3 regions of the Pseudomonas sp. NLJ1 genome follow, and region 3 is predicted to be linked to each of the others. Evidence: riboswitches for the same ligand, from Rfam matches in the RefSeq annotation. Region 3 holds a riboswitch; each other region holds the start of a gene.
The links. A riboswitch is a leader RNA that binds a small molecule or an ion and turns the genes downstream of it on or off. The one in region 3 is predicted to bind cobalamin.
Positions count from the first base shown of each region.

Region 1 (3,265 bases), 920 kb from region 3:
GATTCTACAAACAGCAGCGGGTACAGTGAAATCACCAGCAACAAGGCCATCAGGACATTGAACAGCATCAGCCAACGCGGGTTCTGCAACAGGTTGCGCAGGGCACTGCCAAACATCACCCATACCCCAACGCTCGGCAGGTTGACCAGGGCGAACAAGGCGGCAATGACAATGACGTTGGTCACATAGCCTTGCGCCGGCGTGTAGGTGGTGATTGCCCCCACTGCCATCACCCAGGCCTTGGGGTTGACCCACTGGAATGCCGCCGCGCCCCAGAAGCCCAGCGGTTTGCGGGCACTGGACGAAGCGGTGCCGACCGCCCCGGAGGTGGCGATTTTCCAGGCCAGGTACAGCAGGTAGGCGGCGCCGGTGTAGCGCAATACCGTGTACAGCACCGGCCAGGCCTTGAACACCTCCCCCAGGCCCAGGCCAACGGCCAGCACCATGACCATGAAACCGACGCTGATACCCATGGCGTGGGGAATGGAGCGGCGCACGCCGAAATTGACACCCGAGGCCAACAGCATGGTGTTGTTGGGGCCAGGAGTGATGGAAGACACGAAGGCGAACAGCACGAAGGCGGTCAGCAGGTCGGCAGAGGCAAGCATGGCAGGCATTCCACTTTCGTTATGGGTGCTGTCACACTAACGGAGTCCCCTCCTCTACAACCGGTACAGTTTCACTAAATTGTGTAGATACACATCGCTGTACCGCTACTCCCAGACCAAGGAAGCCGTCACCATGAGCCTCACCATTCGCCCTGCCGTTCGCAACGATGCCGAGCAGATCCTGGCCTTCATCACCGAACTGGCTGAGTACGAACGCGCCCGCCACGAGGTAATCGCCAGCGTTGCCGATATCGAGCACAGCCTTTTCGACGAGGGCAGCACCGTGCACAGCCTGATTTGCGAACGCGATGGCCGGGCAATCGGATTCGCCGTGTATTTCTATAGCTACTCGACCTGGCTAGGCCGCAACGGTATCTACCTGGAAGACCTGTACATCACTCCTGAGCAACGCGGCGACGGCGCCGGCCGGCAGTTGCTGCAGCACATTGCCCGCGAGGCGGTGGCGAACAAGTGTGGGCGGCTGGAATGGAGCGTGCTGGACTGGAACGAGCCGGCGATCGGCTTTTACCAGAAGCTGGGTGCCGAGCCGCAGGATGAGTGGGTGCGTTACCGGCTGGATGGGGACAAGCTGGCGGCGTTTGCCCGGGGCTGACCGGGAGCGCTTTGCGTCCGCTTCACAATCCCTGTGGGTGCGGAGTAGCCGAGGCGCCGGCAAACTCGATTCTGGCAATTGACGGCAGCCCCGCCCCATGGTCTCCTTATGCCTCGCGTTCAGGTGCCCCCAATGGGGGTGAAACGGGAAACCGGTGCGTCCCAGGCCCTCCAGCAGGGCCGGACAAGGCCGGTGCTGCCCCCGCAACGGTAAGCGAGCGAAGCGTCTGTACCACTGTGCCCGATCACCCGGCATGGGAAGGTGACGCCTTCCAGGAGCCTGGCTCCTCCTCGCAAGCCCGGAGACCGGCCTGGCGTTCATGAACACCCCGCGGTGGGCGGGCGCTGTTGCATTCCCCTGGGCTGCCACGCTCGGGGCTGCCGCGCTTGCCCGTTGCCCACAAAAAGCAGAGGAACGCGTCATGCCCGTCACCAGCGCCAAGCAACACAGCATTACTACCCCCGTTACCCTCAGCCAGCGTGTCGTCATCGCCGTCGGCGCCAGCCTGCTGGGCTTGTGCCTGGTGTACTTCGCTGGCTTCTCGCACATCGAGGCCGTGCACAACGCCGCCCACGACACCCGCCACAGCGCCGCCTTCCCCTGCCACTGAGTACGCCCGATGATCACACGCATTGCCCGTACCGCGGGCTTCAGCGGGTTGCTGGCGGCCTTGCTGCTGACCCTGCTGCAAAGCTTCTGGGTCGCCCCGCTGATTCTCGAGGCAGAAACCTACGAGTCCGCAGCCCCGGTCGGCCAGCACGAGCATGCCGGCGAAGTGGCAGCCCATGAACACAGCGCCGAAGCCTGGTCGCCGGAAGACGGCTGGCAGCGGGTGCTGTCCACCACTGGCGGCAACCTGGTGGTCGCGGTCGGCTTCGCCCTGATCCTCACCGCCCTGTACAGCCTGCGCGAACCCAAGCGTGCCGGCACCGGTGCACTATGGGGCCTGGCCGGCTTCGCAGTGTTCTGCCTGGCCCCGACCCTGGGCCTGCCGCCGGAACTGCCAGGTACTGCCGCCGCCGACCTGGGGCAACGCCAGGCCTGGTGGGTCGGCACCGCCAGCGCCACCGCGCTGGGCCTGGCCCTGCTGGTGTTCGCCCGCCACTGGTTGCTCAAGGCATTTGGCGCCGTGTTGCTGGTCATTCCTCATGTGATCGGTGCGCCGCAACCCGAGGTGCACGAAAGCCTTGCCCCCGCAGCGTTGGAAACCCAGTTCAAAGTGGCCTCCTGGCTGACCAACGCCGCCTTCTGGCTGGCCCTGGGCCTGCTCAGCGCCTGGCTGTTCCGGCGCTCCAATCAGGCCTGATGCCTGCCTTTTACGCTGGCTTCGGCTGCCGCCGGGGTTGCCCGGCGGATACGCTGGAAACATTGCTACGCCAGGCCCTGGCCAACCAGGGCCTGGCGTTGGCCGACCTGCAAGGCATCGCCAGCATCAGCCTGAAGGCCGACGAACCCGGTTTGCAGCAATTGGCTGAACGCCTCGACCTGCCCTTGGTGCTGTACGATACCGCGCAGTTGCAACCTTACGAACCCCAGCTCAGCCACCGCTCCGCCACGGCCCATGCTCACAGTGGCTGCTGGGGTGTGGCAGAGAGTGCGGCACTGGCCCTGGCCTGCCAGCGGGTTGGCACTGCCAGGTTGCTGCTGAAACGCCAGATACTGGGCCCGGCTACCCTCGCCCTGGCCTGTTGAACGCTTCCTCCCCCTCTTTCTCGCAAGGACTTTCCATGACGGTCTACTTCATCGGCGCCGGCCCCGGCGACCCGGAACTGATCACTATCAAGGGCCAACGGCTGATCCGCCAGTGCCCGGTGATCATCTATGCCGGTTCGCTGGTGCCGGCCGCCGTGCTCGAGGGGCACCAGGCCGAGACCGTGATCAACAGCGCCGAGCTGCATCTGGAACAGATCATTGCCGCCATGCGCAGCGCGCATGAACAAGGCCAGGATGTGGCCCGGGTACACAGTGGCGACCCCAGCCTGTACGGCGCCATCGGCGAGCAGATCCGCCACCTGCAAGCGCTGGGCATCGATTACCAGATCAT
Region 1 is NZ_CP137735.1:154,691-157,955, forward strand. Features, by position in the region: gene R9B85_RS00750 (LysE family translocator) at 1-617, opposite strand, end outside; gene R9B85_RS00755 (GNAT family N-acetyltransferase) at 742-1,221, shown strand; cobalamin riboswitch at 1,326-1,549, shown strand; gene R9B85_RS00760 (CbtB domain-containing protein) at 1,643-1,831, shown strand; gene R9B85_RS00765 (CbtA family protein) at 1,841-2,527, shown strand; gene R9B85_RS00770 (cobalamin biosynthesis protein) at 2,527-2,913, shown strand; gene cobM (precorrin-4 C(11)-methyltransferase) at 2,949-3,265, shown strand, end outside.
Region 1: it holds a riboswitch for cobalamin, as region 3 does, so the genes downstream of both, R9B85_RS00760 (CbtB domain-containing protein) here and R9B85_RS22040 (ABC transporter substrate-binding protein) in region 3, are expected to answer to the same signal.

Region 2 (3,265 bases), 760 kb from region 3:
CCGGTAGATCGCGGCGCGCTCGACGTCGCTGTAGGCGTGCTCGCTCATGGTCGCAACAGCGCCGCCGCCGCATCTGGGTTGGAGGGGAAGTAGAAGTGCACGTAGGAAGCCGTCAGCCGACCCAGGCGGTACACCGCTTCGTTGCCACGCCCGCCGTTGGGGCTCAGGCCTCGGGCAATCGGCTCCAGTGCGGTACTGGTCAGCGAATGGTGATAGGTGTGCCCGCGCAAGGTGCCTTCCGGTAGTTCCACCGCCTGCAGCGCCAGGGCTGCCAGGCGCTTCTGCATGGTTGCTTCGCCGGGCAGCAGGCCGAGCAGTTCGGCACGCTCGCCGGCTACGTCAGTCAGGGCATCGAGCAGGTACAGCATGCCGCCGCACTCTGCCAGCAACGGTTTGCCCAAGGCGTGATGGGCGCGTATCGCCTCGCTCATCGGCGCATTGGCGGCCAGGGCGTGATGGTGCAGTTCGGGATAACCGCCCGGCAGGTACAGGCTGTCCACTGCTGGCAGCTCGCGGTCATGCAGCGGCGAGAAAAACTCCAGCTGTGCCCCCAGCTTGCGCAGCAGGTCGAGGTTGGCGCCATAGGTGAAGGCAAAGGCCTCGTCCCGCGCCACGCCAATGCGCACACCGGTCAACGAGGCAGCACTGGCTTGCGGTTCGGGTTCGGCAAAGGCCACTGGCGGCGGCAAGGCAGCATCGCAACTGGCACCAAGCGCCTCGGCAGCGGCATCCAGGCGCGCGTCCAGGTCGTTCAGTTCGCTGGCCTGGACCAGCCCCAGGTGGCGGCTGGGCAGCTCGATACCGCGCTCGCGGGACAAGCCCCCATACCAGCGCAGGCCTTCGGTCAGGCTGCCTTCCAGCAGTTGCGCATGGCGCAGGCTGCCAACCCGGTTGGCCAGCACACCGGCAAATGGCAGGTCCGCCTGGTAGCGCGCCAGGCCCAAGGCCAGGGCGCCGAAGGTCTGGGCCATGGCCGTGCCATCGATCACCGCCAGCACCGGCACGCCGAAGTGGCGCGCCAGGTCGGCGCTGGACGGCGTGCCGTCGAACAGCCCCATCACCCCTTCGATCAGGATCAGGTCGGCCTCGCCGGCGGCTTCCCACAGCAGGCGGCGGCTTTCCTCGGCGCCGATCATCCACAGGTCGAGCTGATACACCGGCGCGCCGCTGGCCCGCTCGAGGATCATCGGGTCGAGAAAGTCGGGCCCGCACTTGAACACCCGCACCTTGCGCCCGAGGTTGCGGTGCAGGCGGGCCAGGGCGGCGGTGACGGTGGTCTTGCCCTGGCCAGAGGCCGGTGCCGCGATCAGTACGGCGGGGCAATGGCGCGGCTGGCTCACAGCTCCACGCCCTTCTGTGCACGAATGCCGGCCTGGAACGCGTGCTTGAGCATGCCCATCTCGGTCACGGTGTCGGCCAGCTCGATCATCTCGGGTTTCGCGGCACGGCCAGTGACGATTACATGCTGCATCGGTGGGCGGGCCTGGATGTCGGACAGCACCTGATCAAGGTCGAGGTAGCCGTGCTTGAGGGCGATGTTCAGTTCATCGAGCACCACGAACTGCACGCTCGGGTCTTGCAGCAACTGGCGCGACACGGCCCAGGCCGCTTCGGCGGCGGCGATGTCGCGCTGGCGGTCCTGGGTTTCCCAGGTAAAGCCTTCGCCCATCACGTGGTAGCGCACCTGCTCGGGGAAGCGGCGGAAGAACAGCTCCTCGCCGGTGCTGTTGCGGCCTTTGATGAACTGCACCACACCGCACTGCATGCCATGGCCCAGGGCGCGAGCGAGCATACCGAAGGCCGAGCTGCTCTTGCCCTTGCCATTGCCGGTCAGCACCAGCAGCAGGCCGCATTCGTTGGGGGAATTGGCGATACGTTCGTCGATGATCGCCTTCTTGCGCTGCATGCGCGCCAGGTGGCGTTCGTCGCGTTCGGTGGATTCGCTCATCAGGGTTCTCCGCTGGCTGGCGCCACGGCAACGCGCGGCGACAGGTAAAAGGCGGGCAGACGGAGAACGCGCAGGGGCCGTGGCCGTACGCCACGGTGCACCGCGCATCACCCTCCGTGATGCCGTTGGCAGTATCAGGCCGGTCTCCGGGCTTGTGAGCGGGCCTTGGCCCAAGCCTGCGCGCCTTCCCGGGTGCTGGCACCCAGTGGCCCTGCGCGGCCGCGACTCACCTACCGTTGCGGGGGCAGCGCCGGAATCGCGCCATGCTGGCACCCACCGGCTTCCCAGTTTCACCCTGCCCAGACGGGGCTGGCAGGACACCTGAAACACGCGCGAAGGTTAGAGGGTTGCACCGGGAGCGTCAATCGAAGCGGGCTGCTTTGCAGTCGAACAGGCATCGCCCGGGTAATGGCCAATTCACCTGGTTGTGCCACACTGAATACAGTGATATCACATAGCCATTACTTTCAGCTGAACGCGACAACAACGATAACAGGAGAGCGCAGCATGCGAGGCCAGATCATCAACAACCCGCGTCTGGAGTTCCTCGCCCCGGCGCTGGAGCGCTGGGGCGACTGTATCGACCGCTTCAACCAGTTTGCCGGCGATGCCGAAGCACCTTATTGGCATGGTGCAGCCGCCAATACCGGCCTGCTTGCCGCAGCGGCGTGGCAGGCCGAACTGGCGGCGCTGCAGCAGTTTGCCGGCAAGAAGCAGCGCGACGAAGGCGAGTATGAAGGGCGCTGCGACCTGTCGATAAGCAGTGCCGATGAAGCGCTGTACCTCAGTGTCAGCCAGCGCTGGCCAAAAATCGCCCGGCTGGACATGGCCGACGCCCTGCAGCAGACCGCTGCCCTCGCGCGTCAGGTGGCCTACCCCAGCCAGTTGAAGGCCGGGGCGTTGTTCATCAGCCCGTGGAAGGCTGGCCAGCATGCCAGCCCCGAGGAACTGCAGGACCTGGTCGACGACCTGCAGAAACATACTGCCTGTGCCATCGCCTGGTACTTCCCGTATGCCTATCGCAAGTTGCACAACGAGCTGGGGCAGTATTTTCCGGGGGTGGCGTTGTTGCTCAAGCAGGCTTGAAGCAACTTCGGCTCAGGCCGGGGCCGGAACTCGTTTCGCAAGCGCGATATGGCTTCTGTGGGAGCGGGCGTGCCCGCGAAGAATTCAACGCGGTGGCTGGCACCGGCTACGCCGGTATTCGCGGGCGCGCCCGCTCCCACAGAGCCCCTGCTAAATCTTTCAGTTATATGCGGCCCCCTGCGCGCCCTTCAGGTCCTAACGCATCATGCCGAGTTCGGCATCATCCAGCAG
Region 2 is NZ_CP137735.1:4,120,820-4,124,084, reverse strand. Features, by position in the region: gene bluB (5,6-dimethylbenzimidazole synthase) at 1-48, opposite strand, end outside; gene R9B85_RS18710 (cobyrinate a,c-diamide synthase) at 45-1,340, opposite strand; gene cobO (cob(I)yrinic acid a,c-diamide adenosyltransferase) at 1,337-1,948, opposite strand; cobalamin riboswitch at 2,069-2,288, opposite strand; gene R9B85_RS18700 (hypothetical protein) at 2,456-3,034, shown strand; gene R9B85_RS18695 (DUF3077 domain-containing protein) at 3,230-3,265, opposite strand, start outside.
Region 2: it holds a riboswitch for cobalamin, as region 3 does, so the genes downstream of both, cobO (cob(I)yrinic acid a,c-diamide adenosyltransferase) here and R9B85_RS22040 (ABC transporter substrate-binding protein) in region 3, are expected to answer to the same signal.

Region 3 (3,265 bases):
CCGAAGGTGAAGGCATCCAGGGCACGGCGATGCCACAGGCACACCAACAGCCCGAACAGTACAACTGGCACGGCCAGCCACACCGAAGGCCAACGTACGCCACTGAGGTTGCCCAGCAGCCAGAACAGGATGCCGCGCGCCTGCTCGGCAGTAGCCGACATGGTGATGAGGAAGGCGGTAAGGGCGTTGAACAGTTGCGAGCCGGCGATCCCGGCAAGGATCACCTGGGCGTTGTTGTTGCTGGGGCCGGCTGCCCTGGACAGCACCAGTACCAGAGCGAACGCTGCCAGGGCGCCGATGAAGGCGCCGCCGGACATGCTCAGCGCCAGGCTGCCGAAGCCCAGCAGGCCGACCAGCACCGCACCGGTCGAGGCGCCTGCAGACAACCCCAGCAGGTAAGGCTCGGCCAACGGATTGCGCAACAGTGCCTGCAGGATCACGCCGCAGGTGGCAAGGCCTGCGCCGCAGGCCGCAGCGACCAGGGTGCGGGGCAGGCGGTAGTTCCAGACGATGCCGGCGTCGATCAGGTCGACCGGATAGCCGGCCTGCCACAGGTGGTTGGCCAGCACCTGGCCGACCACGCCGGGCGCCAGGTTGGTTTCACCGATGGCAGTGCCGGCCAGCAGGGCTGCCAACAGGGCGGCCAGGGCAACGGCGATGCAGGGTAGCAGGCGCATCATCATTGGGCTGCTTTGCCGCTGGCGAAGGCGGCGGCCAGCGTCTGCACGCCGCTGAACAAGCGAATGCCGGCCTGCATGGCGTCGGCGTCGAGGATGACGATGCGATCGTGCTTCACCGCGTCCATGTTGCGCGTTACCGGGTCGCTACGCAGGAATGCCAGCTTCTTCTGGTAGTCATCGGCGGGGTAGCGGCGGCGGTCCATGCGGGCAATGATCAGCCACGAGGGGTTGGCCTTGGCCAGGGTTTCCCAGCCTACGGTCGGCCACTCTTCGCTGGACTCGACCACGTTGCGCACGCCGAGGGTACGCAGCATGAAGTCGGCGACCCCCTGGCGGCCCGCCACGTAGGGGTCGATGTGCAGGTCGGCGCTGGAGAACCAGAACAGCGCCGAGGTGGCGGACAGGTCCTTGCCGGCCAGTTGCGCCCTGGCACTGTCCAGGCGGCCTTGGAGCTCGGCATTCAGGGCCGAGCCACGGTCCTGCACGTCGAAGATTGCCGCCAGCTGGCTGACGCTCTTGTAGATGGTGTCGACCTGGAACGCCTGCAGGCGGGTGCCATCGGCGCCCACCAGGTTGTCCTTGCCTTCGCAGTCTGACGGCAGCAGGTAGGTGGGGATGCCCAGTTCATCGAACTGCTCGCGGGTGCCGACCACGCCCTGGGCACCGACCATCCATTCGAACTGCACTGTCACCAGTTGCGGGCGCTTGCCCACTACCGCCTCGAAGCTGGGCTCGTTGTCGGCCAGGCGCGGCACCTTGGCGTTCTGCACCTGGTACTCGGGCAGCACGTTGTTGAACCACAGCGAGGTGGCAGCCAGTTTGTCGCCCAGCCCCAGCGCGTAGAGCAGCTCGGTACTGGCCTGGCCAATGGTGACCGTGCGTTGCGGCGCCTGGGCGAAGGTTTGCGGCTTGCCGCAGTTGTCCAGCGTCAGCGGGTAATGGGTGGCAGCAGCCTGGGCCAGGCCGGTGAGGCCCAGGCCGGCGAGCAGGGTGGCAAAACGGGGCAGCATGCTGGGCGATCTCCTATCGGACAGTTCGGGTGAGGAACGCACGGACAGGCATCGCCGAGCCCCCGCTGGCCGAAGGGGCAACACTGATGGCCAATCCCGGACACCCCGCCGGTTGGTGAATGTAGGCCGGCAGGTCTCCTGACTGGTGCGTCATCGCCTGGCTCCGGCCTTCCCGGGTTCGTGGCCCAGTGGCATCGATGGAGCAGGCTCGGCACCTACAGTTGCGGGGGCAGTTCCGTTTGGCCCGAATTGGCGGGCCTGGGATTCCCTATTGTTTCCGTGGTGGAAACCGGCGGCCGGCATGGTAGACCATCGTGCCGCCGGGTGAAAACGCTTTTCAGAAGTACTTCAGCCAGGTGATGTCGCGCCGCCGCGCCTTCAGGCGGGCGAACCAGCGCACCGGCAGGTACAGCGAAACCGCGAGCAGCACTGCCGCCAGCCACACCGCGGCAATGCCGTCGAAGCCGAAGTAGTCACCATGGTTGCGGCCGAACAGCGCCAGGCTGGCCAGATACAGCAGCTTCAGCACATACAGGTGCAGCAGGTAGAAGAACATCGGTGCCGCACCGAACACCGCCAGGGCACTGATCCAGCGGGCCTGGCCGGCACGTTCGAAGGCGCGCAGCAACATCAGGCCACAGCCCAGGGTCAGCGCCAGGAACAGCAGCGACGGCGGGTACTTGGTGATGTTCAAGAAGCTCATCAGGGTTTGCGTGACGCTCGGGTAAGTGCTCCACGGCGCCTCGCCGTAGCCGTTGACCAGGCGCAGCACGACAAAGCCCAGCAGCGCGATCAGCCCGGCCAGCAGCAGGCGATGCTGGCGTTGGCCGGCCTCGCTGCCACGGGCGAACCAGGGGCCCAGGCCGTAGCCTAGGGCGATGACGCCGATCCACGGCAGTACCGGGTAGGAGGTGCGCAGGCGCAGGCTTTCGGAGAACTCCAGCCAGCCCCGGTCATGCAGGATTGCCCACGGCACATGCAGGGCGGATTCGGCGCCAAAGTGCAGGCCATCGAGCAGGTTGTGGCCGGCGATGATGATTGCGCCCAGGGCGATCAGGGCGGCACGTGGCAGCCACACCAGCAGCGACAGGGCGATCATGCTCACGCCGATGGCCCAGATCACTTGCAGGTAGATGACGCTGGGTGGCAGCTGGAAGGTCCACGCGAAGTTGACCAGGGTGAATTCCAGCGCCACCAGGAACAGCCCGCGCTTGAACAGGAACGCCGCGACATCGCTGCGGCCCTGGTGTTTCTCGCCGTACAGCCAGGCCGACAGGCCGGTCAGCATGACGAACACCGGCGCGCACAGGTGGGCCAGGGTGCGGCTGAAGAACAGCGACGGCTCGGTGGCGTCGATGGCCATAGGGTCGCTGACCTGGCGGTGCAGAAAGAAGGTTTCACGGACGTGGTCCAGGAGCATGAACAGGATCACCAGGCCGCGCAGGGCATCGATGCTCTGCAGGCGCTGGGTGAGCAGGGTGGGGGTGGCGCTGGCGCTTGTCATGGGAGGTCGCTGTTAGGAATCGATGTCAACTGAAACGTTATCTTATAACTAAATTATCCCGGAGAGGTAGA
Region 3 is NZ_CP137735.1:4,876,503-4,879,767, forward strand. Features, by position in the region: gene R9B85_RS22035 (FecCD family ABC transporter permease) at 1-680, opposite strand, end outside; gene R9B85_RS22040 (ABC transporter substrate-binding protein) at 680-1,690, opposite strand; cobalamin riboswitch at 1,802-1,999, opposite strand; gene R9B85_RS22045 (DUF1624 domain-containing protein) at 2,028-3,194, opposite strand.